2 regions of the Actinomadura miaoliensis genome follow, and region 2 is predicted to be linked to the other one. Evidence: riboswitches for the same ligand, from Rfam matches in the RefSeq annotation. Region 2 holds a riboswitch; the other holds the start of a gene.

Region 1 (15,858 bases), on a different contig from region 2:
CGGGAACTCCAGCTGCACCTCGGCCGGCACCCGGGCCTTCATCAACGGGACGATGAGACTGGTCCGCGGCTCGGTCACGGGTCGTTCCTCCTTGGGCCTGCTCGGGCCTGGCGCGGGGGCGGCGCGGGTCCGCGCGGGGCCGCGGCGGCGGGCGCGCGCCCGCGCGCGTTCCGGAATGGATCACCATAGCGCCGCCCGGCGCCGCGGCCGAAACTCCTGACCGGCCGTGGAGGGTCCGTTGACCCCGCCGGGTGGCCGGCGGCTAGCCGCCCCCGGTCAGGCCGCCGCGCAGGACGGGCAGGCCGGGCGGGGCGCCGCCCTCGATGAGCCGCCACACCGCGTCGGTGTCGAGATGCTCCTCCACCAGGTCGCCCACCGCCTCGAACATGGCCTCGCGCTGCGCGGCGAACGACACGTCGGGCGCGGGGGTGAAGTCGCGGCCCGCGTGCCGGGCGACGTCGGCCAGGAACGCCCGCCGGAAACCGTCGTTCTCCATCGCGCCGTGCCAGGTCGTCCCCCACACCGCGCCCACGCGGCAGCCGTCCAGGAACGGTTCGCCGCCCTGCACCTCCACCTGCCCGTGGTGGATCTCGTAGGCGCGCACCGGATGCCCGTAGGCGGTGCCGGTGGGACGGGCGAGCGTCTTGGCGGGGGCGAACACCACGCGCGCCGGCAGCAGGCCGAGGCCGTCGACGCGTCCGGCGCCCGACTCTACCTCGTCGTGGATCTCGCGGGCGAGCATCTGGTGGCCGCCGCAGACGCCGAGCACCGGCCGTCCCTCCCGCGCCCGCCGGACGATCTCGTCCGCCATACCGCGCTCGCGCAGCCACGCCAGGTCCGAAACGGTCGCGCGGGACCCGGGCAGCACCACCAGGTCGGCGTCGGCCAGGTCGCCGGGGCTCGTCGCGTACCGCACCACCACGCCCGGTTCGCAGGCCAGCGCGTCCAGGTCGGTGAAGTTGGAGATGCGCGGGAAGCGCGCCACGGCCACGCGCAGCGTCTGCCGTCCGTACGGGCCGCGCGCGTCGGGACGGGGCGCGTCCAGCGCGAGACCGTCCTCGGGATCGATGTGCAGGCCCGGACGCCAGGGCAGCACGCCCAGCGTGGGCCGCCCGGTCAGCTCCGCCAGCCGCGCCAGCCCGGGCTCCAGCAGCTCGACCGCCCCGCGGAACTTGTTGACGACGAATCCGGCGATCAGCGCCTGGTCGGCGGGTTCCAGCAGCGCCACCGTCCCGTAGAGGGACGCGAACACCCCGCCCCGGTCGATGTCCCCCACGACGATCACCGGCATGCCGGCGGCCCTGGCCAGGCCCATGTTGACGATGTCCCCGGCGCGCAGGTTGATCTCCGCGGGGCTGCCCGCCCCCTCGCAGACCACCACGTCGTGCGCGGCGCGCAGCTCGGCCAGGCTGTCGAGCACCACCTCGCGCAGCCGCTCCTTGTGCGCCCGGTACTCCAGCGCGTCCACCTCCGCGACGGGACGGCCCAGCACCACCACCTGGCTGCGCCGGTCGCTGCCCGGCTTGAGCAGCACCGGGTTCATCACCGCCCGCGGTTCGACGCCCGCGGCCTGCGCCTGCGCGTACTGCGCCCGGCCGATCTCCGCGCCGTCCGCCGTCACCATCGAGTTCAGCGACATGTTCTGGGCCTTGAACGGCGCGACCTTCACCCCGCGCCGGGCCAGCCAGCGGCACAGCCCCGTGGTGACCAGGCTCTTGCCCGCGTCCGACGTCGTGCCCGCCACCAGCAGCGTCCCGCCGCCCATCAGCCTCTCCTCCCGCTCGCGGCCACAGCCGCCCCCAGCGCCGCCGCTCCCACGGCCGCCACAGCGGCAGCCGCCAGGGTGACGGCCGTCGAAAGGCGCACGGCCCGGCGGATGTCGCCCGTCTCGGGGACGCGCCCGTCGCCCAGTTCGGGACGCTCCTCGACCCGTCCCCCGTACACGTTGACACCGCCGAGCCGCACGCCCAACGCCCCGGCGAACGCCGCCTCGCACCGTCCCGCGTTGGGGCTCGGATGCGCCGCCCCGTCACGGCGCAGCGCCCGCCACGCCCGTCCCGCCCGGCCGCCCGGCGCGGCGCACGCGACGGCGAGCAGGCCGGTGAGCCGCGCGGGCGCCCAGTTGGCCGCGTCGTCCAGCCGCGCCGACGCCCACCCGAAGCGCAGGTAGCGCGGGTCGCGGTAGCCGACCATCGCGTCCAGCGTGTTGATCGCACGGTAGGCCAGCAGACCGGGCACGCCCGCGACGGCGCCCCACAGCAGCGGCGCGACGGCCGCGTCCGAGGTGTTCTCCGCCACCGACTCGACCGTGGCGCGCGCCAGCGCCTTCTCGTCCATCCCGTCGGGGTCGCGCGCACACAGGTGCGGCAGCCGCCGCCGTGCCGCGTCCAGGTCGCCGTTCTCCAGGAGGTGCGCCATCCGGCGGCCCTCCCGTCCCAGCGACGTGCCGCCCAGCACCGCCCACGTCGCCACCGCCGTCACCGCGGCGCGGGCCGCACGGCCCCGCGCCGCCTTCTCGGCCACGACGCCGAGCCCCGCCGCGCCGCACACCAGAACCGCGCTGAACACGACGCCACGCGCACGCGAATCGGCGTAGACGCGCCGCTCCAACGCCGACGCCGCACGGCCGAACGCCGCCACCGGATGCCCCCGCCGCGGATCGCCCAGCAGCGCGTCGAGCGCGACGCCCAGCAGCAGTCCCTCAGGCGAACCCCGGCCCACCCACTTCGATGTCATGGAGACATCTCTACGGCATGCCCCTAGCAGAGGTGCGCGTCGAGGTCGTCCCAGTTGCGTTCCAGCCAGTCCTGCGCGCGGCGGATGCGCGGCCCGGCGCCGCCCCGCCACATGCGAGCCCAGCCGCCGCCCAGGTGCTCGGCCCGGAAGCGCATCGCCTCGTACGAGCGTTCGAACCGCAGCCGCGCGGCGGGCAGCAGCCGCCGCCTGCTGTCACGGTCCAAGCCGTAGGCGTCGCAGAACAGCCGCAGCCGGGCGCCCACGTCCGCGCCGTACAGCCGCGCGTCCCGGTCGGCGGGATCGGCGATCGGCGCCCAGTGCCGCAGCGCGGTCACCACGTCGTACAGCCGGCTCGTCGGACGCGCCAGGTCGAAGTCGATGAGCGCGACGGGCTCGCCCGCGCGGAACACCACGTTCTCCGGCGTCACGTCGCAGTGCCCGATGATCTCGGGTTCGTCGTCCAGGCCGGAGACGGCCCGGTCGTCCCAGGGCGCCCCGGGCGGCGGCTCGTAGGAGGCGACGGCGTCGTGGTAGCGCCGCAGCAGCCGCGCGACCCCCGCCAGCGCCTCCCGGGTGGCCGCGTACCGGGGCAGCGGACGGCGCGGCGTCTCACCCCGCATCCACGTCAGGATCTCCCGGCCCCGGTCGTCGACGCCCAGCACGCGCGGCGCCCCGTCGAATCCCACGCTCTCCAGATGCCGCAGCAGCCCGTGCACCGCCGGGGTGTGCGGGCCCATGGGCCGGCGCACCGTGTCCCCCACCCGGACGACGCCCTCCGTGACGTCCCCGCCGGAGAGCGGCATCTCCACGTTCACAGCCACGGAGCAAGACCTTAGGCGCTCCGCCGGTTCGGATCAGCCGATCAACGAATCGTCCAACCGATCAGTCCCGCGCCGCCGCCATGATCACCGCGACGCCGCGTCCCCTCGCCGAATCGGCTCCGCCGGCCGGGAAACGACGCCGGGGGCGGTCCGGAGCGCCGGCCCCGTGGCCCATTCCGGCCGCGCGGGAAGGCGGTCCGCTCGCCGAGGGCCGCGGCGGCCGTGGAAAACGGCGGTCCGGGCGGCCCGGCACCGCCCGGACCTTGCCCGATGCGGGGAAATGCCTGTCGCACGCAGGTCAGGCTCAGTAGTACCCTCACCTCCGTAGCAGCAGGCCCCGGTAGCTCAGTTGGACAGAGCGGCTGCCTTCTAAGCAGTTGGTCGCGGGTTCGAATCCTGCCCGGGGCGCCAGAACGGCCGGGGGGCGCCCATGGCGTTCCCTACACTCCGGGGGCATGGAGCTCACCGACGCCGTCCGCATGATCATGAGCGAGTCCGCCCCGCATCCCGAGCTGCTGCGGGTCGCGCGGACCTCCTACGACGACCTGTCGTCCGGACGCCCCGTCCACCACACCGCCCTCAGCGACCTGCTGCGCCAGGCCGCGCGCAAGAACGTGTACCCCGCGCTGCGCGCCCGGTACGGCGTCGAGGCGTTCGACGACATGGTCCTCGCGCTGGGATGGGAGATCGACCGGCAGGCCCCGGTCGTCCGCCGCTGAACGCCTTCCGATGAAAAGGAGGCGGCCCGGCCGAACGTCGGCCGGTCCCGAGACGGCGCGGCACTAGGATGCCTGGCGTACCGAGACGAAGGGCCACCCAGGCGGCAGGTGCGCAGGATCCCGCACGTGACCGGCCCGGCATCACGAAGCGGCCGGTAGATTGCGACCCGGCCTCCTTTCCCGGCTTTTCACGCCGCCCTTAGGCCGGAGCTGGAAAGGTGGTCGACTCGTGGTGTCGTCGAGCCCGGAGCGAGTGAGGAAACATGTCTGAGGATGACAAGCCCCGGGGGGAACCGGCGGTCAAGGCCAAGCTGCCGAACGCCAAGAACATCCGCAGCCCGGAGTTCACCCCGCACGGCATCAGCAGCGGGCGTGGCCGGGGCCCGCGTCCGTCCGCGCTGACCGCCGCGCAGGCCCGCAAGCGCCGCCGCCTGGGCATCGCGGGAACGCTGGTGGCGGTGCTGGCCATCGCGGGCGCCACGACGTGGTACGTCACCCGCCCCGGTCCGCAGATCGAGGTCACCGGCGCGTTCGGGCAGTCGCCCAAGGTCACCATCCCCAAGAAGCTCGTCCCCGAGAACGAGCTGAAGGTGAGCCAGAAGATCAAGGGCACCGGCACCAAGATCGCCAACGGCGACACCGCGCTGGTCAAGTTCGTCTTCTACCAGTGGGCCAAGGGCACCGGCGACAAGGCCGACGAGAGCACCAGCAAGGAGCTGCAGTCGTCCTACAAGCTGCCCGCCGGCCAGCAGGTCGTGCCGATGCCGATCGGCAAGACCGAGGTCAAGGGCCTGGACAAGGGCCTGGTCGGGCAGACCGCGGGCAGCCGCGTGGTGCTGCAGGTCCCGCCGAAGGAGGGCTTCGGCCAGGCCGGCCCGCAGATGGGGCTCGGCGAGAACGACGCGGTGGTCTTCGTGGTGGACGTCCTCGCCGTCTACCCGAAGAACGCCGAGGCCAAGGGCACCGCGAAGCCGCTGGACGACAAGGACCTGCCGTCCGTCGGCGCCATGGAGGCGGGCAAGGGACCCAAGCTCACCGTGCCCAAGGCCGACCCGCCCAAGGACATGCAGGTCAAGACCCTCATCGAGGGGACCGGCCCGAAGACCACCAAGGACGACACCGCGTTCGTCAACTACAAGGGCGTGATCTGGCGGGACGGCAAGGAGTTCGACAACAGCTGGAGCAAGGGCTCGCCCGCCATGTTCCCGCTCAACACCACCGAGGGCATGAAGGGCTTCTTCAAGGGGCTGCAGGGCCAGAAGGTCGGCAGCCGCGTCATGCTGATCCTTCCGCCGGACCAGGGGTACGGCAAGGAGGGCAACCCGCAGGCCGGGATCAAGGGCGACGACACCACGGTGTTCGTCGTCGACATCCTCGGCACGGTCCCCAAGTGACCCTCTGGTGAAACGGCGCGCGACGGCATAGCGCGGCAAGCCGCACGACGCGGAAACGCGCGAACGGCGGGGCACCCTGGAGGGCGCCCCGCCGTTGCTTTGTCGTCGCCGGTGAAATGTGTCAAGAACCACGTCAGGCGGCACCGGACAACCCTCCGCGCCGCTTGATCGTCCCTGTAGTGAGAAAGCCAACGGGAGTGCACAGTGACCGGCCGTAATCCATCACTCCCCTCCGGTATCGTCTGTAACGAAATCATCACGGGGGGCTTGTGAGCGACACCGACAGGAGCCCTGGGGGCACCGAGCCCGCCGGGCCGAGCGAGGGCGACCTCGACGACGACCTCACGGCCGACAAGGCCGTTCCCGCGGACGGCGAAACGCCCCAGGCCGCGGCCGAGCGGGACACACGCGACGAAGGCAAGGCGCCGGCCGACGACGCGCCGGCCGCCGACACCGCCGACACCGCCGACATCGCCGAGGCCGGGGACCCGGCCGCCACGCAGACGCTGTCTCTCGCCGACGACGAGGACGCGCGCGACGGCACCTCCCCCGCCGACCCGGCCGACCCGGCCGAGCCGTCCACGGACACCGCTCCCGTCGAGCCCCCTGCCGTGTCGGAGGACGCCTCACCCGACGCGCAGGCCGACGGCACGACGGACACGGCCACGCCCCAACCCGTCCCCGCCACCGATGACGCAGGCGACCCCGCGTCCACCCCCGGCGCCCCGACGGACGAAGACGACACCGTGTCCGAGCTCGACGCCGCCGACGCGGGCACCACCGTGGACCTGAGCGATGACGCGGACACCGGCACCGCCAAGGACACCAGCGGCGCCGCGGACGCGAGCACCGACATGGCCGCGGGCACCACGGCGGACGCGGGCGACGGCTCGGACGCCGGCGACGCGAGCAACACCGAGCAGAGCGCGGGTGCGGCCGCGACGACACCCGACCTCACGGTCATCGACCCGCCCGCGCCCGCGGCTCCGTCCACCGTCACGGACACCAGCGCCGGTACGGACGCGGACACCGCCGCCGACGCGGGCAACGACGCGGACGCGGGCAACGACGCGGACGCGGGCGCCACCGCGAACGCCGACGAACGCGTGGCCGGGAAGAGCGGTGCGGGCGCGGAGACAGCAGCGGACACCGCAGCGGCCTCCGCAGCGGACGCGAGCGACGCCGGGAACGCGAAGCAGAGCGCGGGAGCCGCCGCGACGACACCCGACCTCACCGTCATCGACCCGCCCGAGCCCGCGGCACCGTCCACCGCGACGGGCGCGGACGGCGAAGCCGGGGCGTCCGCTCACACCAACGCCACGTCTGGTTCCGGCGACGCTAAGGACAAGAACGAGACCGCGTCCGAGGACGTCGGGGATGCTGGGGCGGACAAGACGGCCGCCGCGCAGCAGGAGGTCGCGGCGGCGAAGCCTCCGGCGGACACGACGAAGAAGGCGCGGAAGGGGGGTATGGACGCGAAGAAGAAGCACAAGAAGCAGCGCGGCAAGGCGGCGCGCATCGGGCGGCGGGTGCTCTTCGTGGTGCTGGGCCTCGTCGGGCTGGCCGTGGCCGCGTTCGGTGTGGCGTACCTGCTGACGCCGGTGCCGTCCCCTCAGGAGGAGGCGGTCGCGCAGGGGCCGACGTTCCTGTATTCCGACGGCAAGACCCAGATCGCCAAGACCGGCGTGAACCGGGACGCGGTCCGGCTCGACACCATCCCGCGGGGCGTGCGCGACGCGGTGATCGCCGCCGAGAACCGCAGCTTCTACGACGACCCCGGGGTGTCGGTGCCGGGTACGCTGCGCGCCTTCTGGTCCACGGTCTCCGGCGAGCAGCTGCAGGGCGGGTCCACCATCACCCAGCAGATGGTCCGCAACTACTACGGCGGCATCGGCAAGGAACGCTCGATCACCCGCAAGCTCAAAGAGATCATGGTCTCGTTGAAGGTGGGCCGGGAGAAGTCCAAGGACTGGATCCTGGAGCAGTACCTCAACACCATCTACTTCGGCCGCGACGCCTACGGCGTGCAGGCCGCGGCGCGGGCGTACTACGGCAAGGACGTGGGGCAGCTCACCCCGGCCGAGGGCGCCTACCTGGCGGCGGCGATCCAGCAGCCCAGCAACTTCGCCGACCCGTCGGGCTCCACGCGCGCCTACGCCGAGAGCCGCTGGCGCGCCGTGGTGAACAACATGGTCCGCGACGGCGCCGTGACCTCGGCGGACGCGGCGCGCATGACGTTCCCGCAGCCGGTCAAGCAGAAGGTCACCAACATCCTCGGCGGCCAGAAGGGCTACATGGTCAACATCGCCAAGCGCGAGCTGACCGAGCGGCGCGGCTACACCGAGGACGAGATCAACCGCAGCGGCCTGAAGATCACCACGACGTTCGACAAGGAGCTGATGGACGCCGCGCAGCAGGCGGTGCGCGGCAACCTCCCGAAGCGGATGAGCACGCAGATCCGCACCGGGCTGGTCTCGGTCGACCCCGAGACCGGGCAGGTGCTGGCGTTCTACGGCGGACGCGGCTACCTGGAGGAGGCCCTCAGCAGCGCGTTCAGCGACTGGGCGCAGGCCGGGTCCGGGTTCAAGCCGATCGTGCTGGCCGCCGCGCTCGACAGCGGCATGAGCCTGAACACCTACGTGGACGGCAGCTCGCCGCAGTACTACAACGGCTCGCCGATCCACAACGACGGCAACCGCAGCTACGGCACGATCAACCTGGTCACGTCCACGCAGAACTCGGTCAACACCGCCTACGTCAACCTGGGGCAGAAGGTCGGCCTGGACAAGGTCACCAAGATGGCCGAGAAGATGGGCATCCCCAAGTCGCAGCTGACGGCCAACGGCGCCAACAAGTACCCGACGTTCCCGCTGGGCACGATCTCCGTGCATCCGGTGCAGCAGGCGGGGGTGTACGCGACGTTCGCCTCCGAGGGCGTGCACCACACCCCGTACGTGGTGAAGTCGGTCACCGACAACACCGGAAAGACCACCCGCTTCTCCGAGAAGGGCAAGCGGGTGTTCGACGAGCAGGTCGCGCGGGACGCCACGTACGCGATGCGGCGCGTGGTCGAGGCGGGCACCGGCCGCAACGCCCAGCTGCCCGACGGCCGTGACGTGGCGGGCAAGACCGGCACCACCGACGCGGGCCGGGCGATCTGGTTCAACGGGTTCATCCCGCAGCTGGCGACGTCGGTGGCGATGTTCCGCAGCGACGGCAAGCCGCTGGTCATCCCCGGGTACGGCGTGTACGGCGGCCAGTTGCCCGCGCAGATCTGGCACTCCTATGTCAGCCGCGCGGTGAACGCCAAGGGCTACACGCCCAAGGAGTTCGGATCACCGTCGGTCTCCCCCGGCTCCTACGTGGGCGAGCCGGACGGGCGGCAGAACGACGTTCCGACGACGCGTGGGCCGGGGCTGCGGCCGTCCGTGCCGGAACGTCCGGGCCGGCCGTCCAGCAGGCCGCCGTCGGACATTCCGAGGGACCCGGTGCCGCCGCCCGGCGGCGGTACCGGCGACGGAGGCGACGGCGGAGGCGACGGCGGCACCGGTGGCGGTGACGGCGGAGGCGACGGCGGCGGGGGCGACGGCGGAGGCGGCGATATCCCGCCCCGCCCGGAGGGTTAGCACCCGGCCGGCACGCCCCCGGCACGCGGCCGCTGCCACAGCCGACGTCCACCCGGCGCGGCGCGGCGCGGCCGACACCGGCGAGACGTGAACACGAGAGGGGCCCGGCGAGCATCTCGCCGGGCCCCTCCGCCGTTCTCGAGCCCCGTGTTCAGTCGCAGGCTGCCCCGATGCGGTCGGGGGCGTCGGTCATCACGGCGTTGAGCTGTGCCGCGTCACCGGTGCCCACGCCCGCGGCGGCGCCGCGCAGGCGGGTCGCCTCCGTCCTGAGCGCGTTCTTCAGCTTCTCGTCCTCGGCCTGGCGGGCCAGGACGTCGACGCGTCCGGCGAACCGGTCGGTGGCCTGCTTCCACTGCGCCGGGTCGTTCGCCGACACGGTTCGCACCTGGGAGACGTACTGCTGGAACGCCTTCTTGGTGTCGGCGCAGACCTGGCCGGTATTGCCGCCGGACAGCCCGCAGCCCGTCAGCGTCCCGGCCGCACCGAGCAGCGCCAGCGCCTGGGCCAGCCTCCCGGCCGTCCCGTACCGCATCGCACCCTCCCCTTCGATCACCGTCGACATCCGCCTATACTTCCGCACAAGGTCATGAGCGCCAGCGCCAAGCCCCGGCTTGCTGGCCGGCAACCCTTCGTCCGCGATGGGGTGCCCCGGGTGAGGACCCGGCCGGACGTCGCACACCGCGTCCGGCAAGCGCGGATCCCGCGGACGCCTCCCGGGATCCCTGGATCCCGCAGGAGGTCACGCGTATGTCCGCTGTCACGACGTTCACCCGCCCCTTCCCTCTCTCCTCTTGGACGCAGCAAACCGCGTCTACGCCGACTCGACTTCCGCGGATCGTCGGTGCGGACGCGCCGGTGCCGCTGGAGGACGGGCGCCACGTCCCGTACGCCAACTTCGACTACGCCGCCAGCGCGCCGTGTCTTGAGGCGGTGCACGACGCCGTCACACGGGCGCTGCCGTACTACAGCAGCGTGCATCGCGGCGCCGGGTACGCCTCCCAGGTCACCACGGACGCCTACGAGCGCGCGCGGGAGACCGTGCGGTCCTTCATCGGCGCCTGGGACCGGGCGTCGGTCGTGTTCACCCGCAACACCACCGACGCGATGAACCTGCTGGCGCACGCGCTGCCGCCCCGCACCACCGTCGTGGTGTTCGAGACCGAGCACCACGCCACGCTGCTGCCGTGGCGGCGGGCGGTGCGGCTGCCCGCGCCCGCGACCCCGGCCGAGGCGATCGCCGCGGCCGACCGGGCGCTGGCCGCCGCGCCGCAGGGCCCGCGGCTGCTGGTCGTCACGGCGGCGTCCAACGTCACCGGCGAGCTGTGGCCGGTCGCCGAGCTGGCGGAGGTGGCGCGGCGGCGCGGCGCCCGCATCGCCGTGGACGCCGCCCAGCTCGTCCCGCACCGGCCGCTGGACATGTCCGCGCTCGGCCTGGACTACGTCGCGTTCTCCGGGCACAAGCTGTACGCGCCGTTCGGGGCGGGCGTGCTGGCGGGACGGTCCGACTGGCTGCGCGCCGCCGAGCCGTACCTCAAGGGCGGGGGCGCCACCGCGTCCGTGGGCGAGCGCACCCGTTGGGCCGCCGACCCGCAGCAGCGTCACGAGGCGGGCACCCCGAACGTGCTGGGCGTGGTCGCGCTGGCCGCCGCGTGCGAGACGCTGGCCGCCGCCGGGTGGGACGCGCTCGTCGCCGAGGAGGAGCGGCTGCTGGCCCGGCTGCGCCGGGGGCTCGCCCGCGTTCCCGCGGTGCGGGAGCTGAACCTGTGGGGGGAGCGTCACCCGAGGGTGGGAATCGTGTCCTTCACCGTCGACGGCTGGAACGCGCGCGACGTGGCGCTTAGGCTGTCCGGTGAGTACGGCATCGGCGTCCGGGACGGGAAGTTCTGCGCTCATCCATTCGTACGGCACCTGCTGGCCGACCGGCCGGACGACCGGCCCGACACCCCGCGCGCGGCCGGCGACGGCGGCTGCGCGGACGCCTCCGCCCCGGCCTCGGCGGTGCGCGCCAGCCTGGGCCTCGGGACGACCGACGAACACGTCGACCGTCTGGTGAAGGCGCTGAGCGTCATCGGTGCCGTGTCCTGAACCGCGGACGATGATGCGCTTTCGCCCTGTTCGCCCATGTAGCGTAGGCAGGTCCGTACCCGGACCCGTGACGGCGCCGGATACAGCAGGGACAGCGCGGCATGAAACAGGGGGAGGCGACCGTGGCCGACGCGTGGCGACCCACGTCGGAACTGGAGCGCCGACTGCACGAGACGGTGCGGGCCGGGGACCACGAGGGGTACTTCCGCCTGCTCGCCGACAGCGAGCTGGTGATCCCCGTGCCCCCCGACCTCATCGACGACGTGCTCGCCAACCAGGCGCAGCCGACGTGGCCGACCCAGGAGGAGGAGGGCCGCACCCACGTGCTGGCCTACACCTCGCCCGCCGCGATGCGCGCCTGCCTCGGCCCGGCCTACCAGCACTTCCTGCGGTTGACGTTCGCCGACCTGGCACAGAACTGGCCGCACCCGCGCTGGTGGCTGGCGGTCGACGCGCCCGCGCGCGACGCGCTGGACGTGGCGCTGCCGATCGAGGGCCGGCTGCCCGCCTGGTTCATCCGGCAGATCGCCGAGGGTGACCCGCGGCCCCCGATGGCCGGACGCCGCGTCCCTTCCTCCACGGTGGGCGTGCCGCCCGTGGACGTCCCGGCCGTGGACGTCCCGCCCGTGGACGTTCCGCCGGCCGAGGCGACCGGCGCGCACGCGCTGCCCGCCGAACCGCGCCCCGAACCGGGTGCCGAGCCCGAGGGGGCGGCTCCGCACGGGTACGCGGACCGTCCCGCGACACCCGCCGCACCGCTCGGGGACGCCCCGGCGGCACCCCCCATGGCGCCCACGCCCGCGGTACCGGACGTCCCGCAGGGCCCGCCCGCGCCGCCCGCCGCGCCGATAGCCGAACCGGCGGCCGCCCATCCGGTGGAGCCGCCCGCGCCGATCCCGAACGTCCCGCCCGCGCCGGGACCGGCCGACGCCCCGCCGCCCGCGCCGCGCGACCCGGTCGCCGGGGAGGTCCCCGCCGCGACGGCGGAGCAGCCCTCGCCGGGCGAGGCGGAGCCCCCCGCGAACCTGCCCGCCCCCGGCGACCGGCTCGTCGCCCGCGCTCCGGCGCGCCCGCCGTCGCCCGACGACACGCTCGTGGACGTGCCCGCGATCGTCGACGACCCGCAGGCCGCGGCCGCCGCCGAGTCGGCCGCCGAGTCCGCGCCCTGGGAGGAGCTGCAGGACCAGCACCGCGACCTGCCGCCGTCCCAGGAGCGCCGCCCCGAGTTCCGTCCCGCCAACGACGTCGAGCGGGAGCTCCTGCGCGCCGCCGCCGGCAACGACCACGACCTGTTCCTGCAGACGCTGGCCGACGCCGAACTGCTGATGCCCGTCCCGGACGACATCGACTACACGCTGCGTCCCGGGCGGCCCGGCTTCCCGTGGCTGGTGCGGGAGATCGACGCCGCCCCGGTCGTCCCGGTGTTCACCTCCCCCGAACGGCTGATGGAGGCCACCGAGGCGCTCGGGTTCGGACGGGAGTTCATCCGGCTGCCGTTCACCGCGCTGCTGCGGTACTGGCCCGACCACGGCCACGCGCTGGCGGTCAACTCGGGCTCCCCGGCGGGCGGCACCGTCGTCGCCCAGCAGCTTCCCGGGCTGGCGCGGTGGGCCGACCAGCGCGCTGCCCGCCGCCAGTCGGAGGACTTCGAGCCGCAGAACGACGTGGAGCGCAAGCTGTTCGAGGCCGCGGCCCGGCGCGACACCGACGCGTTCTTCAAGATCCTGCTGGGCGCGCAGGTGCTGGTGCCCGCCGAGCCGGACACGCCGTGGGGAATCACGCCGGACGACCCCGAGTTCCCGTGGGGCCCGGTACGGGTGCACGGCACCGTGTCCGTGCAGGTCTTCACCTCGCTGAAGTGGATGAACGAGGCCCTCGGCTCGTCGCGCTTCGTGATGCCGAGCTTCCTGGAGATGGTGTCGGCGTGGCCGGACGCCGAGTGGACCCTCGTGCTCAACCCGGGCACGCCCATCGACGCCAGCCTGCCGGGCGAGCAGGTCCGCGCCCTCAGGGGCTCGGCCGGCGCCGCACCGTCTCCGGCCGAGGCCCCCGCCACTCCGGCGGCGCCGCCGCAGCCGCCCGCGCCGCCGGAGACGCCTGCGGCCCCGGCCTCCCCGCTGGCGGGCGACCCGACGGTCACCACCCCGGATCTCGGCGACCTCGCCGACCTCGTCTCCGCCGAGACTCGCCAGGCCGCGGAGCCCGCGCCGCTGCCGCGCGCGGAGGAACAGCCTCCGTTCGGCGAGCCGCCGCGCCCCGCCGAGCCGCCGCTCGCGGCCGACCTTCCGCACCCGCCCGAGCCGCCGCACGCCGAGGAGGGCGCACCCGCCCCGGAACAGCCGCGTGCGGCTGAGCCCTCGCCGACGCCCGAACCGCCGCGTGCCGCCGAGCCGTCGCCGTTCGAACCCGCGCGTCCGGCGGAACTCCCGCGCACGCCGGAGCAGCCGCTCGCCCCCGAGCAGCCGCTCGCCCCTGAGCAGCCGCTCGCGGCCGACCCCTCGCGCACGGCGGAGCAGCCGCTCCCGCCCGAACCGCCGCACAGGCCCGAACCGCCGCACGGCCCTGAGCAGCCGCTCGTCCCCGAACCGCCGCTCGCCTCCGAGCAGCCGCTGGTGTCCGAGCCGCACGCCGCCGATCCGGCGCAGGGCGCGGTGCCGCGTCCGGCGGAGCCTCCGCAGGTGCCCGGGGCCGCGCCGGTCACCTCCCCGATGGGCCTGCCGCCCGCGCCGGAGCCGCCGCACCAGCCGGGCCCGCGGCCCGTCGAGCCGGTTTCCGCCGCCGCGCCGCCCGGCCCCGAGCCGGCGCCCGAACGCCGCCCGCGGCACCCCGCCGACGAAGCGGAGTTCGAGCCGGGCAACCGCATCGACCAGGAGCTGTACGAGGCGGTGCAGAGCGGCGACTCCGACGCGTTCCTGCGCGTGCTGCTGGCGGCCAACGTCCTGGTGCCCATTCCGCAGGACGCGCCGCTGGAGGTCACGCCCGTACAGCGGGACTTCCGCTGGGAGGCGGCGCTGCACGGGCCGTCCGCCGTGCAGGTGTTCACCTCGCTGGTGCGGCTGCGGGAGGTGCTGCCGGAGTCGCGGTTCGTGTACGCCGACTTCCGCGAGCTCATCGCCGCCTGGCCGCGTGACGACTGGGCCATGCTGCTCAACCCGGGCACCCGGATCGGCGCTTCGCTGAGCGGCGACCAGGTACGGTCGCTCAGCGAGTGGGCCGTGCGCGTCGGGCTCGTCCAGCCGCGTCCCGAGCCCCCGGCGCCGTCCGCCGCCGACCCGCTCGACACGGCGCCGCAGTCCTTCGCCTCGCCCCCCGACGCGCCACCGCAGCCGCAGCAGCCGGAGGCCGTCGCCGAACCGGAACCCGAACCGCGGTCGCAGCCCTACGTGCAGGCGGCCCGTCCGTCGGTGCCCGAACCGGACCCCGAACGGACCGCGCAGCCCGTCATCATGCAGAAGGTCGTCCCGCACGGCCACGTCGGCTGGTACCTGGAGCAGGGATACGACCGGGTGGGCGGCTTCGTGCACCCCACCGTGGACGTCGCCGAACTGCAGACGCCGATGCAGCTGTACGAGGCGCTGGGCCTGCTGTACGAGGGGTCGCCGTTCACGCCCGGGGACGACGGCGTGTACGTCATCCGCTGGCCCGCCTACTGCCCCGACCTCTACCGCGTCCCGTTCGGCGGGCAGACGGAGGAGGAACTGGCCGCCTGGGGTGACTCCGGCTGGGTCATCGAACGGGCGCCGTTCCACGGCGGCGGGTTCGCGCCGGGCAGCGCGGGCTCGATCCGCGAGTACAAGGTCGACAGCGTGCGTCTCCCCTACGGCGCGGAGATGTACTACCTGGGCATGGACAGGTCCGAGCGGTTCGTCGCCATGTACGACCCGGACCAGTTGGCATGGCTGCGGCCCGAGACCCCGCCGGACGACGGACCCGGCGCCGGGCCGGACGGCCGGGGCGGTGACCGGACGGAGGCACCTCGATGATCCGGGACGGGTACGTCGCCCGCTGGCTGGGCCGCGAGTTCGAGGCGGTGCCGGGCGCCGACGGGGACGTCCGGCTCTACACGCCCGACCCCACCGACGGTTTCGAGGAGCTGCGGCCGGGCCGGTACCGGCGCGTGGTGCCCGCCTCGGAGATCGAGGACCTGCGGTACGTGCGCACCGTGTGCACGTGGCGCGGCGAGCCGTTCATCGTGGTCGGCGAGCACGAGACGTGGCTGCGCGTGGAGTACGCGGGCGGCCGCGCGCCGGTCGCCGAACGGCTCGGCCTGGACCGCGTCGACCACGGCGTGTGGCAGGCGTGGGCGCCGCGCAACGAGGTCCTCGACGTGCGCGAGGAACTCATCTGACCGCACGGGAGTTCCAGTAGGAGACGTCCTGCGCCGCGCCGAGGTGCTACGGAGCGATGAAAACACGGGCATCAGGGTTGATTTGGATCGTCGATCCGTGTTCGCATGATGCGGAATGCGCGCCCGGGG
Region 2 (15,858 bases):
TCGCCAGGCCGGCCCACTTCTTGCGAACGCGTGCGACCCGGTTGCCCTCGCCGTCGCTCACCACGAAGTTGCTGCGCGCCACGTCCACCGCGATCTCGCCGATGCGCTTGTCGTCGCCGTCGTAGAGCCTGTACAGGCGGCCGACGCGCTCGGTGCGGATCGTGCCGACCAGCTCGCCCTCCGGGCGCCGCACCGCGGTGAGCATCCGGCCGCGCTCCTTGTCGACGATCAGCAGCGGTTCCCCGTCCGGCGTGCTGAGCAGCACCGCCCGGGCGTCCAGTTCGGACTTGCCGGGGAACACCGTGCGCAGCGTCTCGGTGCGGCCGCGCGCTCCGGTCTCGTCGGCGAGGGCCAGCACCGTGCCGTCACCGTCCATGACCTTGTACTTCGATCTGGCGAACGGGCCTCTGCGAGGCTGTTCGACTCTGAGCACCGAAGCGCCGAAGAAATCGCTCACGTGTCCTCCTGGCCTCGTTCGCGTGCGCGGTCCGCGATGACCGGCTCCGTCCGCCGCCGACGCGATCCGCACAGCGGTACGGCCGGGGCCCGGCACCGGTTCGGTGCGTGGCGGCGCTTGGGTGATCCTGCCAAGGCGGGACGGCGAGGGGAACCCCCGCCGAGGGCCGAGGCGTGTTACGGCACCGACGCGGTCGGCGCGGCGGGGTAGCCCCGCGCGCTCCCCGGTCACGGGTGGCGCGGTCAGTTGAAATAGTCCTTCTCCTCGTAATGGATCATGTCCATCGCGAGGGCGGCCGCGACGACGAGGTGCCGCAGCGGGTACGGGAGCGACCGGTAGATCTCCACGGTGTAGCGGTCGGCGGTGGTCAGGACCTCCTTGCCGACGCCGGCCCACTTCTTGTCGACCTGGGCGACGTGCGCGCCGTGGGCGTCGAGCACCGCGAACCTGCGGCCGAGCCGGTTGCCCTTGAGCTCGCCGACGCGCCGTCCGGCGACGTCGTGGAGGCCGTAGCGGAAGGTGTGGTCTTCCTGCTGGAACACGCCGACGAACGCGCCGTCCGGGTCGTACACGGTTGCGTTCTGCGAATGCACGGGCTTGTCGATGACCATGAGCGGCACGCCCTGCGGGTCGGACACCCGCACGGTGCGGGCGGAAGCCTCCGAGCCGCCCCACAGCACGCGGGACGCCTGACGGCGGATGGAGACGTTCTCCTCCTCCGCCTCGGCGACCAGCGTCCCGGGCCCGTCGAAGATCCTGTACTGGGACTTGGCGGCGGGCAGCCGCCTGGGCTGCTCGACACGCAGGATGGACGCGCCGAAGAGACCGTACACGTGGCGCATCGTGCCGAACGCGTCCGTCATTCCACACCTCCCGAAGGCGTCCGGTCTGACCGCGTCAACGCATCAATGCCTCACCCTGACAACGCGCCGGCGACCTCAACCGTGCCAATGGCCCGAATGCGGCCCCTGAGCACGTGCCCTCCCCCGCCCGCTTCCACACCCCCCGCCGGTCCCCGGCCGGACGGCCCCGCTCGAACTCAGTCGGGTCCCGTGTCCGGGGGGCGGGTGCTTTCCCCTGGGGTGTCGGCGGGGGCTCCTGTGGTGTTGTCGGTGGGGAGGATCGCGGCCATGCAGGCCATGACGCGGTCGAGCCCGTAGTGGAAGCGCCGGTCGTCGTCCATGTGCGGCTGGACGGCGTCGCGGATGATGCGAATGAACATCGGGTACTCGCCGCTGGCCAGGATCTGGCGGACGTAGGCGGAATTGCGCACCATCACGTCCTCGCGGCTCAGGCCGGTGCGGCGCTGCTCCTCGATCCAGGTCAGCTGCTCCGCGACGGCCTGCTCGACGTAGCCGTTGAGCATCGCGTACGCGGCGAGGATGTCGTCGATGGGCTGGCCGAAGTCCAGCGCGCGGCAGCCGAACTCGATCAGGCGCAGCTGGTTGGGCCCGAATCCGGGACGTCGCCGCAGCCCCAGCATCCAGGGATGACGCAGCAGCATGGCCCGCTGCCGCCCGGCCAGCAGGGTGACGTCGGCGCGCCAGTCGCCCGAGGGATGTTCCGGCAGGTCCATCTCGCCGAGGGCGTGGTCGATCATCAGCTCGATCAGGTCGGTGCGGCTCGGGACGTACCGGTACAGCGACATGGCGCCCGCGCCGATCTCGGCGGCGATCCTGCGCATGGAGGCCGCGTCCAGTCCCTCGGCGTCGGCGATCCGGACGGCCGCCTCGGTGATCTGCGCCCTGCTGTAGGCGGGCCGCGGCCCCCGGGCCGGACGTTCGGGCAGCATCCAGATGTTCACGTGCTCGGCGTCCGCCACCGTCCCACCTCCCGCGGAAAGACTAATCGGGCCGTGCCGGGCGGCCCGCGCACGCGAAGAGGGGCGGTCCCGTGGGGAACCGCCCCTCTGCCAGGCGTACCGAGTCGTACGGAGCCGGACTCAGAAGTCCATGCCGCCGCCGTCGGGCATGCCCGCCGGGGCCTTCTCCTTCTCCGGCTTCTCGGCGATGACGGCCTCGGTGGTCAGGAACAGCGCCGCGATGGACGAGGCGTTCTGCAGCGCCGACCGGGTCACCTTGGCCGGGTCGATGATGCCCGCCTCGAACATGTTGACGTAGTCGCCGGTCGCGGCGTTCAGGCCCTGGCCCGGCTCGATCGAGCGGACCTTCTCGACCACGACGCCGCCCTCGAGGCCGGCGTTGACCGCGATCTGCTTGAGCGGCTCCTCCAGCGCGCGCTTGACGATGTTGGCGCCGGTGGCCTCGTCGCCGTTCAGCTCCAGCTTGTCGAACGCCTTGGCGCCCGCCTGCAGCAGCGCCACGCCACCGCCGGGGACGATGCCCTCCTCGACGGCCGCCTTCGCGTTGCGGACGGCGTCCTCGATGCGGTGCTTGCGCTCCTTCAGCTCGACCTCGGTGGCCGCGCCGGCCTTGATGACCGCCACGCCGCCGGCCAGCTTGGCCAGCCGCTCCTGCAGCTTCTCGCGGTCGTAGTCGGAGTCGGTGTTGTCGATCTCGACCCGGATCTGGTTGACCCGGCCCGCGATCTCGTTGGCGTCACCGGCGCCGTCGACGATCGTGGTCTCCTCCTTGGAGACGACGACCTTGCGGGCGCGGCCCAGCATGTCGACGGTGGTGTTCTCCAGCTTCAGGCCGACGTCCTCGCTGATGACCTGGCCGCCGGTCAGGGTGGCGATGTCGCCCAGCATGGCCTTGCGGCGGTCGCCGAAGCCGGGGGCCTTGACCGCCACCGACTTGAAGATGCCGCGGATCTTGTTGACGATCAGGGTGGCCAGGGCCTCGCCCTCGACGTCCTCGGCGATCAGCAGCAGCGGCTTGCCGGCCTGCATGACCGACTCCAGGACCGGCAGCAGGTCCTTGTTGGCCGACACCTTCCCCTGGACGATCAGGATGTACGGGTCCTCCAGGACCGCTTCCATCCGCTCGGGGTCGGTCACGAAGTAGTGCGAGATGTAGCCCTTGTCGAAGCGCATACCCTCGGTGAGCTCCAGCTCCAGGCCGAAGGTCTGGCTCTCCTCGACGGTGATGACGCCTTCCTTGCCGACCTTGTCCATCGCCTCGGCGATCATCTCGCCGATCTGGGTGTCACCCGCGGAGATGGAGGCGGTGGAGGCGATCTGCTCCTTGGTCTCGACGTCCTTGGCCAGCTTGGACAGCTCCTCGCTGACCCGCTCGACCGCGGCCTCGATGCCGCGCTTGAGCGACATCGGGTTGGCACCGGCCGCGACGTTGCGCAGGCCCTCGCGTACCAGCGCCTGGGCCAGCACGGTGGCGGTCGTGGTGCCGTCACCGGCGACGTCGTCGGTCTTCTTGGCGACCTCCTTGACCAGCTCGGCGCCGATCTTCTCCCAGGGGTCCTCCAGCTCGATCTCCTTGGCGATCGACACGCCGTCGTTGGTGATCGTGGGGGCGCCCCACTTCTTCTCCAGCACGACGTTGCGGCCCTTGGGGCCAAGGGTGACCTTGACGGCGTCCGCGAGCTGGTTCATACCGCGCTCGAGGCCGCGCCGGGCATCCTCGTCGAACGAGATCATCTTTGCAGCCATAGGCTCCAGTCCTCCCGGAACAGGGTGGCCTTACGGATCGAGCCGATGCCCGCGACGGACGACCTGCCCGACGGCTGCCATTCCGCCGCCGGAGGCATGGCCTCATCGCCCCGACCCACACTGTGGGATTGTCACTCTCCACAGTAGAGTGCCAACGACGTGTTTAGCACTCTACCCGTCCGAGTGCAAGCGGCCGACCTTCCCCCCGGCTGTACCCTCCTTACCTGCCCGGACACCCCCTGACCTGCGAAAGCATCCGGCGTCGGGGGCGGGCCGGGCGCCGCCGCGGGTGGCCGTCCGCCGCTCGTCGCGGCACGTTCGCGGAACGTTCGCTGAACGCGGACCCGGGTCGCGTCGCCGGGAGGGGCCGTGTTCCGCGCGCAGGCGACGCAGGCGGGAAGAGCCGCGCCCGCCCCGCGAGAGGCATGGCGAAACCGCGCCCGTCGGGGAGCGCGGCCGTTTACGAGGGAAGGCCGGACGGGCGGTAATGGCCGGTCTCGGGAGTACGCAGGAGTGGCAGAACCTCTTCCTCCAGGCGCCGGGAGATGCGCAGCCCATATCGCGACTCCAGGCGGTCGCGGGCCCGTACGAAACGCGCCGCGGCGTCCTCCAGGGATTGCGGGACGGTCTGCACTCCGAGTGGGCCCAGCAGGAATCGCGTCATCTTCAGCAGTTCGCCGCGGACGCGGTCGGACTTTCCGTGGCGGCGCTTGCCGGCCAGCGACAACGCCCAGTCCCAGAAGTGCGCGTCGATCGCGGGAAGGGTGTCGGGGCCGACCCGCCACGGCGGGTTCCAACTGCGCGGCATCTCCGGGAAGAGCAGGTCGACCTTGACGGGACCGGGGAAGATCAGCAGATAACTCGCGCAGTCGCCGAGCGGGTCCCATTGGGCGGCCAGCGGCCCGTACGGGGCGACCATGCCCGGCAGGACGGCGGCGACCCCGGCGAAGTCGTCCACGGTGACGTGGAAGTCCCAGTCCGACAACTCGGTGGCGTTTCCGCGCGCCCGGGAGCCGACCAGGTTCACCTTCCGGACCATGGGATGACTTTCCACCGTCCCCGCGACGTCCTCCGCTATGCCCATGAGGGGCCCGTACCCGATGGCGGCGAACGGGAAGCCGGTTTTCGTGCTTTGTCCCGCGCGCGGGAAAAAGCGGCCCGCGCCCGACGAGTGCCGGGCGCGGGCCGTTGTCGGTGCCGTCAGCCGCCGGCGACGGCCGGGATGATGGAGATCTGCGCGCCCTCGGGGGTCGGGGTGTCCAGGCCCTCGGCGAACCGGACGTCCTCGTCGCCCACGTACACGTTGACGAAGCGGCGGATCTTGCCGTTGTCGTCCAGGATGCGGGCGGAGATGCCGGAGTAGCTGGCCTCCAGGTCGGCCACGACCGCGCGCAGCGTGGCGCCCTCGGCCTTGACCTCCGCCTCGCCGCCGGTGTAGCTCCGCAGGATCGTCGGGATCCGAACGGACACGGTGCTCATGCTGGCTCCTCGAAGTGCTCGGGTCGTACGACGGGATGCGCGGCCGCCGAAGAGACGCGCGGCCGCGGCGGGCGTCCGGTCAGGCCAGGCCCGCGGCGCGGAACGCCTCCAGGGAGGGGGCGATGTTCGCGGTCGGCGCGACGACGGGGGCGACGGCGTCCAGGGTCTTCAGCCCGTCCCCGGAGTTGATGATCACGGTTTCGGCCTCGGGGTCGAGGGCGCCGGACTCGGCCAGCTTGCGCAGGGACGCGACGGTGACGCCGCCCGCGGTCTCGCCGAAGATGCCCTCGGTGCGGGCCAGCAGCCGGATGCCCTCGACGACCTGCTCGTCGGTGACGTCCTCGACCGCGCCGCCGGTGCGGCGCGTCACGTCCAGCACGTACGGGCCGTCGGCGGGGTTGCCGATGGCCAGCGACTTGGCGATGGTGTCGGGCTTGACCGGCCGGACGACGTCGTGGCCCTGCTTGAACGCGGCCGCCACCGGCGAGCACCCGGTGGCCTGGGCGCCGAAGACCCGGTACGGCTTGTCCTCGACCAGGCCGAGCTTGATCAGCTCCTGGAACGCCTTGTCGATCTTGGTGAGCTGGGAGCCGGAGGCGACCGGGACCACGATCTGGTCGGGCAGCCGCCAGCCGAGCTGCTCGGCGATCTCGTAGCCGAGGGTCTTGGAGCCCTCGGCGTAGTAGGGGCGCACGTTGACGTTGACGAAGGCCCAGTCGTCCTGCTCTCCGGCGATCTCGGAGGCCAGCCGGTTGACGTCGTCGTAGTTGCCGTCGACGGTGACGAACGTGCCGCCGTACACCGCCGTGGTGAGGATCTTCTGCCGTTCCAGGTCGGACGGGACGAACACCGCGCTGCGGATGCCCGCCCGGGCCGCGGCGGCCGCGACCGCGTTGGCCAGGTTGCCGGTGGACGGGCAGGCCAGCACCTTGAAGCCGAGCTCGCGGGCGGCGGCGAGCGCCACCGCGACCACGCGGTCCTTGAACGAGTGGGTGGGGTTGCCGCTGTCGTCCTTGACCCACAGGCGGCGCAGGCCCAGCGACTCGGCGAGCTGGTCGGCGCGGACGAGGCGGGTCAGGCCGGGCTCGGTGTTGGGGGTGTCGGCGACGTTGCCCGGCACCGGCAGCAGCCCGCGGTAGCGCCAGATGTTGCGCGGCCCGGCCTCGATGTCGGCGCGGGAGACGCCGGCGAAGTCGTAGGAGATCTCCAGCGGGCCGAAACACTCCTCACACGCGTAGTGCGGGCCGAGTTCGCGGGTGTGACCGCATTCGCGGCAGGTGAGGGCGGTCGCGGGTCCCAGATCGACGGCAGGCGTGACAGCCATGTGGCGAGGCCTTTCTCCCCATCTTTCCTGCGCCACCTTGGTCGCAGGCCGGAGTTGGCACCATTTCCTGGCCGGCCTCGCGGGATCGCGAGCGCTTACGAACCAGGTGGTTGCCGGGGCTTCACAGGGCCGGTCCCTCCACCCCTCTGGATGAGCGTTCTTCAGTTGTGGTGCGGGCCGCCGGGGGCGGCCGCCGTCGCGTGTGTCCGCGCGGAGAGAACGCTCGTTCGCCGAACGTTCCGCATGAGCGGTATCACGTCGTATGCGCGACTTTACATGATCTGACCGGTTGCCGGACAAGAGGGTCTCGCAATGTGAGACATTACCCACCTCCTCGCCACGTCACGCGTCCCGGCCGGACAGGTCCGGGCCACTCGCGCCACGCGCCGTCCCAGCAGCCGGGCCGGGCCGTCACGGCTACCCGGTGAGGTCGCGCCGGGCCGGGTCCATCGACGGAGCGGAGTCCCGCTGGGGGGCGTCTTCCTGCGTGGGGTCGAGGAAGACGTGACGGACGGCGGGCAGCCGCTCGCGCAGCCGCCGGTCGATGTCCCCGGCGATGTCCTCGGCCTCGTCGGCGCTGATGGCGTCGGAGAAGTGCACCTTGGCGGCCACGAGGATCTCCTCCGGGCCGAAGTGCATGGTGAACAGCTCCTCCACGCCGTCCACCCCGGGCGCGGCGGTGATCTCCGCGCGGATCTCGCGCTGCGCGGCGGGGTCGGCGGCCTGCCCGATGAGCAGGTGCCGGCTGTCGCGGCCGAGCGCGAACGCCACCACGACCAGCAGCAGCCCGATGAGGATGGAGGCGATCCCGTCCCAGACCGGCGAGCCGGTCGCCTCCCGCAGCGTCAGCCCGGCCGCGGCGAACGCCAGGCCGATCATCGCGGCGGTGTCCTCGAAGAGGGCCGCCTTGAACGTCACGTCGGGGGTCCGGCGCACATGGCCGACCACGGTGCCGCGGGCCTCGCGGCGCGCCTGGGTGAAGGCCCGCAGCCAGGACGTCCCCTCCAGCACCGCCGCGACGGCCAGCACGGTGAAGGCCAGCCAGACCTGCTCGCCGCCCGGCTCCCGGCCGACGATCGCCAGCACGCCCTCGAAGATCGAGTAGCCGGCCCCGGCGACGAGGATCCCGAACGCCGCCAGCAGCGACCAGAAGTACCGCTCGTTGCCGTATCCGAAGGGGTGCCGCCGGTCCGGCGGGCGCGCGCTGCGCCGCAGCGAGGCCAGCAGGAACGCCTGGTTGAGGGTGTCGGCCACCGAGTGCGCGCCCTCGGCCAGCATGGCGCTGGACCCCGCCAGCACCCCCGCGACCAGCTTGGTGATCGCCAGCAACAGGTTCGCCGTCCCCGCGACCAGAACGGTTTTCGTCGTCTCGGCCCTGCTCACGCCGCGCTCGTTTACCCGGAGAAGATCGACATACACGCCGGGGCCCTGTGACACCGGGCATTGCACCGTCTGGGGACGGCCCGAAAACGCCTTCCTGCGGGTCTCTTTGAAGCGCGCGCTCACGAACTGAGACGCTTCCCCTATGAGCCAAGTGCTGGTGGCGTCGAACCGCGGCCCGGTGTCGTTCTCGCTCGCCGACGACGGCTCCCTGACGCTGCGGCGCGGCGGGGGCGGCCTGGTGTCGGGGCTGGCCGCGGTGACGGGCGGCGGGCGCGAGCCGGACGACGGCTGCGCGCCGCCGGACGTGCTGTGGGTGTGCGCGGCGCTCGGGGAGGCCGACCGCTCGGCCGCGCGTCGCGCCCCCGAGGGCAGGCTCGACCTGGACGGGCACGACACGGGCGGGGCGGCCGTGCGCATGCTCGACATACCGCCCGCGACGTTCCACCGCGCCTACAACGCCGTGGCCAACTCCACGCTGTGGTTCGTCCACCACCTGCTCTACGACACGCCCCGCGTCCCGCACTTCGACGCGCGCGCACGGCGCGACTGGCAGTCGTACGAGGCCTACAACGCGGCGTTCGCCGACGCCCTGGCCCGCGACGCCGCCCCGGGCGCCAAGGCGGCGGTGCAGGACTACCACCTGTCGCTGGCGCCGCGGATGCTGCGCGACCGCCGCCCCGACCTGAAGATCGTGCACTTCTCGCACACGCCGTGGGCGTCCCCCGAGTACTACCGGCTGCTGCCCGACGACGTCGGCGCGGCGGTGCTGGACGGCATCCTCGGCGCCGACCACGCCGGTTTCCTCGCCGAACGGTGGGCCGCGGCGTTCCTGGACTGCTGCGAGCAGCTGCTGCCGGGCGCCCGGGTCGACCGCGCGGCCCGGACGGTGACCTTCGCCGGCCACGTCACCCGCGTCGGCGTGCACGCGCTCGGCGTCGACGGGCAGCAACTGCGGGCGCGCGCCGCCGAACCGGACGTCGCCGAACGCCGCCGGGCGCTGCGCGAGCAGGTCGGCGACCGGCGGCTCATCGTGCGGATCGACCGGACCGAGCTGTCCAAGAACATCGTGCGCGGCCTGGCCGCCTACCGGGAGATGCTCGCCAACCATCCCGAGTGGCACGGCCGCGTGGTGCACCTGGCGTTCGCCTACCCGTCCCGGCACGACCTGCCCGAGTACCGCGAGTACACCGCGGCGGTGCAGCGGCTGGCCGCGCAGATCGTCGACGAGTACGGCACCGCGACCTGGGATCCGCTGATCCTGCAGGTCAACGACGACTATCCGCGCTCGCTCGCCGCCTACGGGATGGCCGACGTGCTGGTGGTCAACCCGATCCGCGACGGCATGAACCTGGTCGCCAAGGAGGGGCCGGTGGTGTCGGAGCACGGCTGCGCCCTGGTGCTGTCGCGGGAGGCGGGCGCGGCGGCCGAACTGGCGGCCGACGCGCTCGTCGTCAACCCCTACGACGTGTCGCAGACCGCCGAGGCGCTGCACCAGGCGCTGCTGATGCCGCCCGACCGCCGCGCCGAACGCAGCGCCCGGCTGGCCGCCGCCGCCACCGCGCTCCCCCCACGCCGCTGGTTCGCCGACCAGCTGGCCGCCCTCGACTGACCCCGCCCCGGCCGACGCCGAGAGCGGCGAGGCGGGCGGTGGTCAGATGCCCGGGTGGCCTGTGCGGGCCGGTTCGGCGCGGCGTTCGGCCAGCGGGACGGGGGACGGCGCGGGCACCACGCCGAACGGCGAGGCGGGCTCGACGATGAGCGGGGCGGGTCCGGTCCACACGGTGGTGAGGAGCGACTCGACCGGGTTCGGCTCGCTGCGCGTGCGCCACCGCTCCCGCATCCGCTGCTTGCTCTGGGACATGCGGCGGTGGGTGCTGACCTTGGCGAGCCTGGCCAGCTGCCCGCGCGTGGGACGGGGCGCGCCGCTCGGCTCGTAGCCGTATTCGGCCAGCCGTTCCCCGAACGCCGCCTCGGCCAGGCCGACCTCCCACGGCTCCAGCCGCCGCGTCCAGGACCCCACGCTGCCGCCGTCGACGGCGGCGTGGGTGCGGCGGTGCCACTTCTTCTGCGGCGGGACGGTCAGCCGCGCGACCCTGTTCGGCTCGGTCATGGCGGGGTCGTACTCCTCGCCGAGGAACGCGCACAGCCGCATCAGCTCGTCGGCCGGGTCGGCGACGAGCCGCTCGTACTGCAGCTCGTAGTAGGCGTCGGGGCCGAGTTCGGCGGCGTACCGGCGGCCCTGGTCGATCGCCTCCCGCCAGACGCAGATGGCGTGGTTGATGTCCTGCTTGTACCAGGGCATCTCCTTGAGCGAGGCCACGCAGTCGCGGCCGTCGCGGACCACGTGGACGAACTGGGCGTCGGGGTACATCCGCCGCAGCGCGTCGACGTACCGGAAGTAGCTGGGCCGCTTGTCGCCCCAGCGCACCCGGTCGAAGCGGCGGGCGTAGGCGCGGAACACGACGGCCAGCGCCGAACCCAGCGTGGGGGGAGCGGCCGCGATCTCGTCGGCGGTCCGGTCGGCGTCCAAGCCGAGGTCGGCGAACTTGGTCCCCCGCCCGGTGGTGATCCAGTCGGCCAGCGCCCGCCGGTTCCGGCTGTCGCGCAGGTCACCGAAGTCGCACCGCGACGTCCAGGCCGGGATGACGAACCGGGTCTCGGCGGGGACGGCGATCCGGTGGTGCGAGTGCAGCATCAGCTGCAGCAGCGTCGTCCCCGACCGTGGGCACCCGAGGACGAAGATCGGGCGGTCAGTGTGGGCAAACATGCTCGGGATGCTGGCCGACGGGCCCGCCCGCCATCGCGCGCCTAGGCGCACGCTTGCCAAGGCATTACGGATGCTTGGCAGCAGCTGACCAGCGGATTCCGCCGCCTGTAGACATTCCGGCACGCGGCCGGTCCGCGCGGGGGCGGCCGTGCGGAACGGGCGCCGGCGGCGCGGACGCGGGCGTCAGGTGGGCGTCAGGTGTAGGACTCGCCCAGGGTCTGGCGGACCTGCTTGCGGGCCTCGTGGATGCGGGACTTGACCGTGCCGAGCGGGAGCTTGAGCTGCTCGGCGATCTCGGCGTACTCCAGCTGGGAGACGTCCCGCAGCACCAGGGCCTGGATCAGGTCGGGCTTGCGGGCCTCCAGGTCCTCCATGGCGTCCAGGATGTCGACGCGGGACCCGGCGATGACGCTGGTGCGGCGCGGGTCGGGACGCTGCTGCGGCAGCTCGCCCGCCTGCTCCAGCGAGCGGCGCTTGAGCGAGCGGTAGGTGGAACGCGCCGAGTTGGCGACCACCACGTGCAGCCACGTGCTGAAACGGGAGCGTCCCTCGAACCGGTGGATGTTGCGGGCGACCTGCAGCAGCGCGTCCTGGCACGCCTCCTCGGCGTCCTGGCGGCAGGGCAGGAAACGCGAGCAGTGCCGCAGCACGTCGGGCTCGATCGTGCGGAGCAGATCGTCGAGCGCCGCCCGGTCTCCCTGGGCGGCCTTGACGGCCAGCTGCTCGGTTCTGTCGTCCAGTGCCATCGCCGCGCCTCAGCTCGTTCGCACACACACCCCGTTCGTTGGGCATGATACGGGAGTGTCCTTCCCACCAACTGTCGGTCGTTACCGAATCGAGCGGGTCCTCGGATCCGGGGCGTTCGCCTCAGTGTGGCTGGGGCACGACGAGGCGCTGGACGCCCAGGTCGCGATCAAGGTGCTGTCCGGGAGCCTCCTCGACGACCTCGACGTGCGCAATCGCTTCCTGGAGGAGGCGCGGATCCTGCGCCGCGCCGACTCCGAGCGGCTCGTCCGCGTGCACGACATCGGGGAGCTTCCGGACGGGCGCCCCTACTTCGTCATGTCCTACGCCGACCGCGGCACCCTCGGCGACCGGATGCGCGAACGGCCACTTCCGGTCAACGAGGCCCTTGCGTACGCCGAGGAGATCGCGTACGGGGTCGAGGTCATCAACGCGCTCGGCGTGATCCACCGCGACCTCAAACCGTCCAACGTGCTGTTCCAGTCCACCCGCAACGGGCGGGAGCGGCTGCTGATCGCCGACCTGGGGCTGGCCAAGGCGCTGGCGCACGCCTCCGGCGCGTTCACCCTGCCGGTGGGCACGCCGGGGTACATGTCGCCCGAGCAGGCCCGTTTCGGCGGCGGCCTGGACGTGCGGGCCGACGTGTACGGGCTGGGCGCGCTGACGTACCACATGATCGCCGGGCGTCCCCCGGGGCCGGCCCCCGTCAAGAAGCGGCCCAGCGAGCTGCGCGAAGGGGTGCCGCCCGCGTTCGACGAGGTCATCCTGCGCGCGCTGGAGGTCGAACGCGAGAAGCGCTACCCCACGGCCGAGGCGTTCGCCGAGGCGCTCTCCACGCTGCGGCCGACCAGCTCGCCGCCCGCGCAGGGACGCGGCGCGTCCGACGGCGGGGCCGCCGAACCGTCCGCGGCTTCGGCTTCCCCATCGTCCACCGCGCCGCCATCGTCCACCGCGCCGCCGTCCGCCGCTCCTGCTCCGCCGCCTCCTGCGGAGCCGGCGCCGACGGCCGTGGACGAGCCCTACAGCACGTTCGACGTCGAGAGGACCGTCAGGGACAAGCCGCAGCGTCAGCAGCCCCCGACGCCCCAACCGCAGCCGCCCAGCCACCAGGGGCAGCCGCAGCCGCCCCAGCCTCACCCATCCCCGCCTCAGCCGCTTTACCCGCAATCGCCCGGGCCGGGCGCCCCGGTGGACGATGACTCCACCCGCCAGGACTGGTCGGACGTGGGCGATCTGGAGGCGGTCACGGTCGTCGACCACCCGAGCGGCCGCGGCTCCACGCCGTTCGGCCCGCCCGCGACCCCACTGGGTCCTCCCGGCCCCCAGGGTCCGGCGTCCCCCGGCGCCCCGCAGGACGACGACCGTACGGCGGCGCTTCCCGTCCCGCCGCAACACGGCCATCAGGGGCCGCAGGGCCCGGGGCCGGCGCAGCCGCCCGGCGACAGGACCGCGGTGCTCCCGCCCGCCCCGCACAGCGCGCCGCCGTACCAGGGAGGGCAACCGCCGCCGCCCACCGGTTTCGAGCCGGCCCAGCAGAATCGGGGAGGCCGGGCAGGCCAGGGACGGCTGGCGCGGTTGAAGAACATCGCGCTGCCGGGACGCTCGAAGCAGCAGGGCGGCGGGGGCGGGTCGTCGTCGCGGAAGGTCCCCCTGCCACTGGTCATCGGTGCGGCGCTGCTGTGCGTGGCGCTGGTCGTCGGGCTGGCGCTGGGCACCGTCCTGTCCGGCGACGACGAGAAGAAGCAGCCCGACAAGCCGCGCGTCCCGCAGGACTTCGCGCAGGTCGCGGACGCCTCCGGCAAGATCCGCGCGGCGGTGCCGCGGGCCTGGCCGCTGGACCGGCAGGAGCCCACCTGGGTGCCGACGACCGTGGCGCTGAACGACGCGCAGGCCCGGCCGGTGCTGCGCGCCACCCCGAACGTGACGCAGTTCAAGGGCGACGGGACGGCACCGGGCGTGTTCATCGGCCTCACCAAGGACGTCGCGCAGGGCAAGCTGCCTCCGCCCGGCGTGTCGGGGCACCGCACCTGCACCCCGGCGGGCACGGAGAACTACACCTCGCCCGACAAGGCCCTGACCGGCACGATCACGCGGTTCACCGGGTGCCGGGTCGGCACGCCGTCCGTCACCGAGGTCGGCCTGCGCGACAGCCGCGGGACCTTCGGCGTGTGGATCCGGATCAAGGAGAACGACAACCGCAACCTGACCAAGACCATCCTCGACAACCTCAAGCTGACCGCCCCGTAAACGGCGGTCACGGCGGCGTGCGGACGGGCGTGCCGAGGCCGGCGTGCCCTGCCCGCACCCGTCGCCGTCACGGCGTCCGGAACCCGCGGAACGTCACACGCTTGCGGACCACGAAGCCGAGCCGCTCGTACAGCGCGATCGCGTCGGTGTTGGCCGCGGCCACGTGGAGGAACGGGCGCTCGTTCCGGGAGGTGATGCGTGCGACGAGCGCACGCACCAGGCGGGTGGCATGGCCGCGTCCGCGCGCCTCGGGAGCGGTGCAGACGGCGCTGATCTCGGCCCATCCCGGCGGACGGAGACGTTCGCCCGCCATGGCGACCAACGTGCCGTTCTCGCGGACGCCCAGATAGGTGCCCAGTTCGCGGGTGCGGGGCCAGAACGGTCCCGGTCGGGTCCGCGCCGTGAGTTCGAGCATCTCGGGCACATCGCCGGCGCCCAGTTCGACCACCTCCGAGCCGGGCTCGGCCTCGGGGCGGCCGGGAGTGTCGCCGGCGGGGCCGATCATCTGGAGGCCGTCGAGGGTGAAGACCGGTTCCCAGTCCGCGGGCGGGGTCGCCGGGCAGCTGAACAGGTCGGCCAGCTCGCCGCGGCCGAGCAACCGGGCGAGGTCGGCCCACTCCGCCGGGTCCGGGTCGGCGGACACCGTGGAGAAGGTGGCGACCTCCGGCAGGTATCCGGCCGCGCGGCCGAGCCGGCGGGCCAGATGTCCGTGAGGGCCACGGAGCGACTCACCAACCGGGTCATCGAGTACGGCGACGTCGCTGTCGATCATGTGCTGTGCCTCTCCTGTCCTGCGCGCGCGGGAGCCGGCCCCCGGACGACTGTCATGGGCCGAGAGAGGCTACCGCCGGTTCCGCCTCAGCCTCCGCAGGGACCACTCTGTCCGGCACCCGACTGTTGCATCGCGACCGGTTCCCGATATATCGTTAATGCATCGCGATCAATCATGAGTGGAAGGACGAGAGCGATGCGCCACCACGATCACCACATCAGGCACGGCCGGTTCCCCGAGGAGGAGTCACGAGGGCGGCGGGGCGACCCGTTCGGCGGCTGGGGCCCTGGTCCCGGCGGCCCAGGGTTCGGCCCCGGCTTCGGACCAGGCTTCGGCCCGGGGCGTCCCGGCAGGCGGGGGCCCGGCGGCGGACGCGGACGCCGCACCAAGCGCGGCAACGTGCGGGCGGCCCTGCTGGCCCTGCTGGCCGAGCGGCCCATGCACGGCTACGAGATGATCCAGGAACTCGACGAGCGCACCGGCGGCGTCTGGCGGCCGAGCCCCGGCTCGGTCTACCCGACGCTGCAGATGCTGGAGGACGAGGGCAAGGTCGTCAGCGAGCAGGACGGCGGCAAGCGCCTGTTCAGCCTGACCGACGCGGGCCGCGAGGAGGCCGCCGCGCAGCCCGCCCCGCCCTGGGACGAGGTGACGGAGAACGTCGGCGAGCAGGAACTGCGCGGCCGTGAGGCGATCGGCCAGCTGATGGGCGCGCTGCACCAGGTCGCGGCCGTCGGCAGCCCGGCCCAGCAGGAGCGCGCGCTGCAGGTCGTCAACGACGCCCGCCGCCGCCTGTACGGCATCCTCGCCGACGACCCCGAAGCCGAATGACCCGCACCCGGCGCCGGTGACCGCGCGCGATCACCGGCGTGGCCGGGCGGGGAAGGGGGCCTCGCGGGCCGGCCGGTCGGCCATGTAGAGCTGTTTCCAGACGTACAGGCGCAGGTCGCCGCGGCGCAGGCGGCGGTCGACGGGGACCTCGACGGTCGCGCGCACCAGGTAGGACGAGCGGGGCGGCATGTAGCGGTCGCCGCCGTCCCCGACGATCAGTGCGCCGCCCGACAGCGTCCGGACGACCTCGCTCCTGGTCGGCGGGGTGCACATGGTCTCGGGGACGCCC

The links. A riboswitch is a leader RNA that binds a small molecule or an ion and turns the genes downstream of it on or off. The one in region 2 is predicted to bind S-adenosylmethionine.
Region 1: it holds a riboswitch for S-adenosylmethionine, as region 2 does, so the genes downstream of both, ABD811_RS24680 (aminotransferase class V-fold PLP-dependent enzyme) here and thrC (threonine synthase) in region 2, are expected to answer to the same signal.

The regions. Positions count from the first base shown of each region.
Region 1 covers NZ_BAAAZG010000037.1:22,559-38,416, forward strand. The annotation lists gene ABD811_RS24635 (DUF1444 domain-containing protein) at 1-78, opposite strand, end outside; gene ABD811_RS24640 (cobyric acid synthase) at 263-1,765, opposite strand; gene ABD811_RS24645 (cobalamin biosynthesis protein) at 1,765-2,736, opposite strand; gene ABD811_RS24650 (phosphotransferase) at 2,760-3,557, opposite strand; tRNA gene ABD811_RS24655 (tRNA-Arg) at 3,892-3,968, shown strand; gene ABD811_RS24660 (hypothetical protein) at 4,013-4,276, shown strand; gene ABD811_RS24665 (FKBP-type peptidyl-prolyl cis-trans isomerase) at 4,540-5,670, shown strand; gene ABD811_RS24670 (transglycosylase domain-containing protein) at 5,940-9,296, shown strand; gene ABD811_RS24675 (hypothetical protein) at 9,448-9,858, opposite strand; SAM riboswitch class IV at 9,879-9,996, shown strand; gene ABD811_RS24680 (aminotransferase class V-fold PLP-dependent enzyme) at 10,044-11,381, shown strand; gene ABD811_RS24685 (SseB family protein) at 11,483-15,364, shown strand; gene ABD811_RS24690 (hypothetical protein) at 15,361-15,729, shown strand.
Region 2 covers NZ_BAAAZG010000007.1:1,043-16,900, forward strand. The annotation lists gene ABD811_RS08710 (phospholipid scramblase-related protein) at 1-457, opposite strand, end outside; gene ABD811_RS08715 (LURP-one-related family protein) at 700-1,320, opposite strand; gene ABD811_RS08720 (TetR/AcrR family transcriptional regulator) at 1,497-2,279, opposite strand; gene groL (chaperonin GroEL) at 2,400-4,025, opposite strand; gene ABD811_RS08730 (nucleotidyltransferase domain-containing protein) at 4,486-5,064, opposite strand; gene ABD811_RS08735 (MoaD/ThiS family protein) at 5,226-5,504, opposite strand; gene thrC (threonine synthase) at 5,584-6,828, opposite strand; SAM riboswitch class I at 6,844-6,985, opposite strand; gene ABD811_RS08745 (cation diffusion facilitator family transporter) at 7,246-8,211, opposite strand; gene ABD811_RS08750 (alpha,alpha-trehalose-phosphate synthase (UDP-forming)) at 8,354-9,820, shown strand; gene ABD811_RS08755 (sulfotransferase family protein) at 9,863-10,978, opposite strand; gene ABD811_RS08760 (RNA polymerase sigma factor) at 11,173-11,724, opposite strand; gene ABD811_RS08765 (serine/threonine-protein kinase) at 11,780-13,969, shown strand; gene ABD811_RS08770 (GNAT family N-acetyltransferase) at 14,037-14,741, opposite strand; gene ABD811_RS08775 (PadR family transcriptional regulator) at 14,937-15,569, shown strand; gene ABD811_RS08780 (hypothetical protein) at 15,600-15,858, opposite strand, start outside.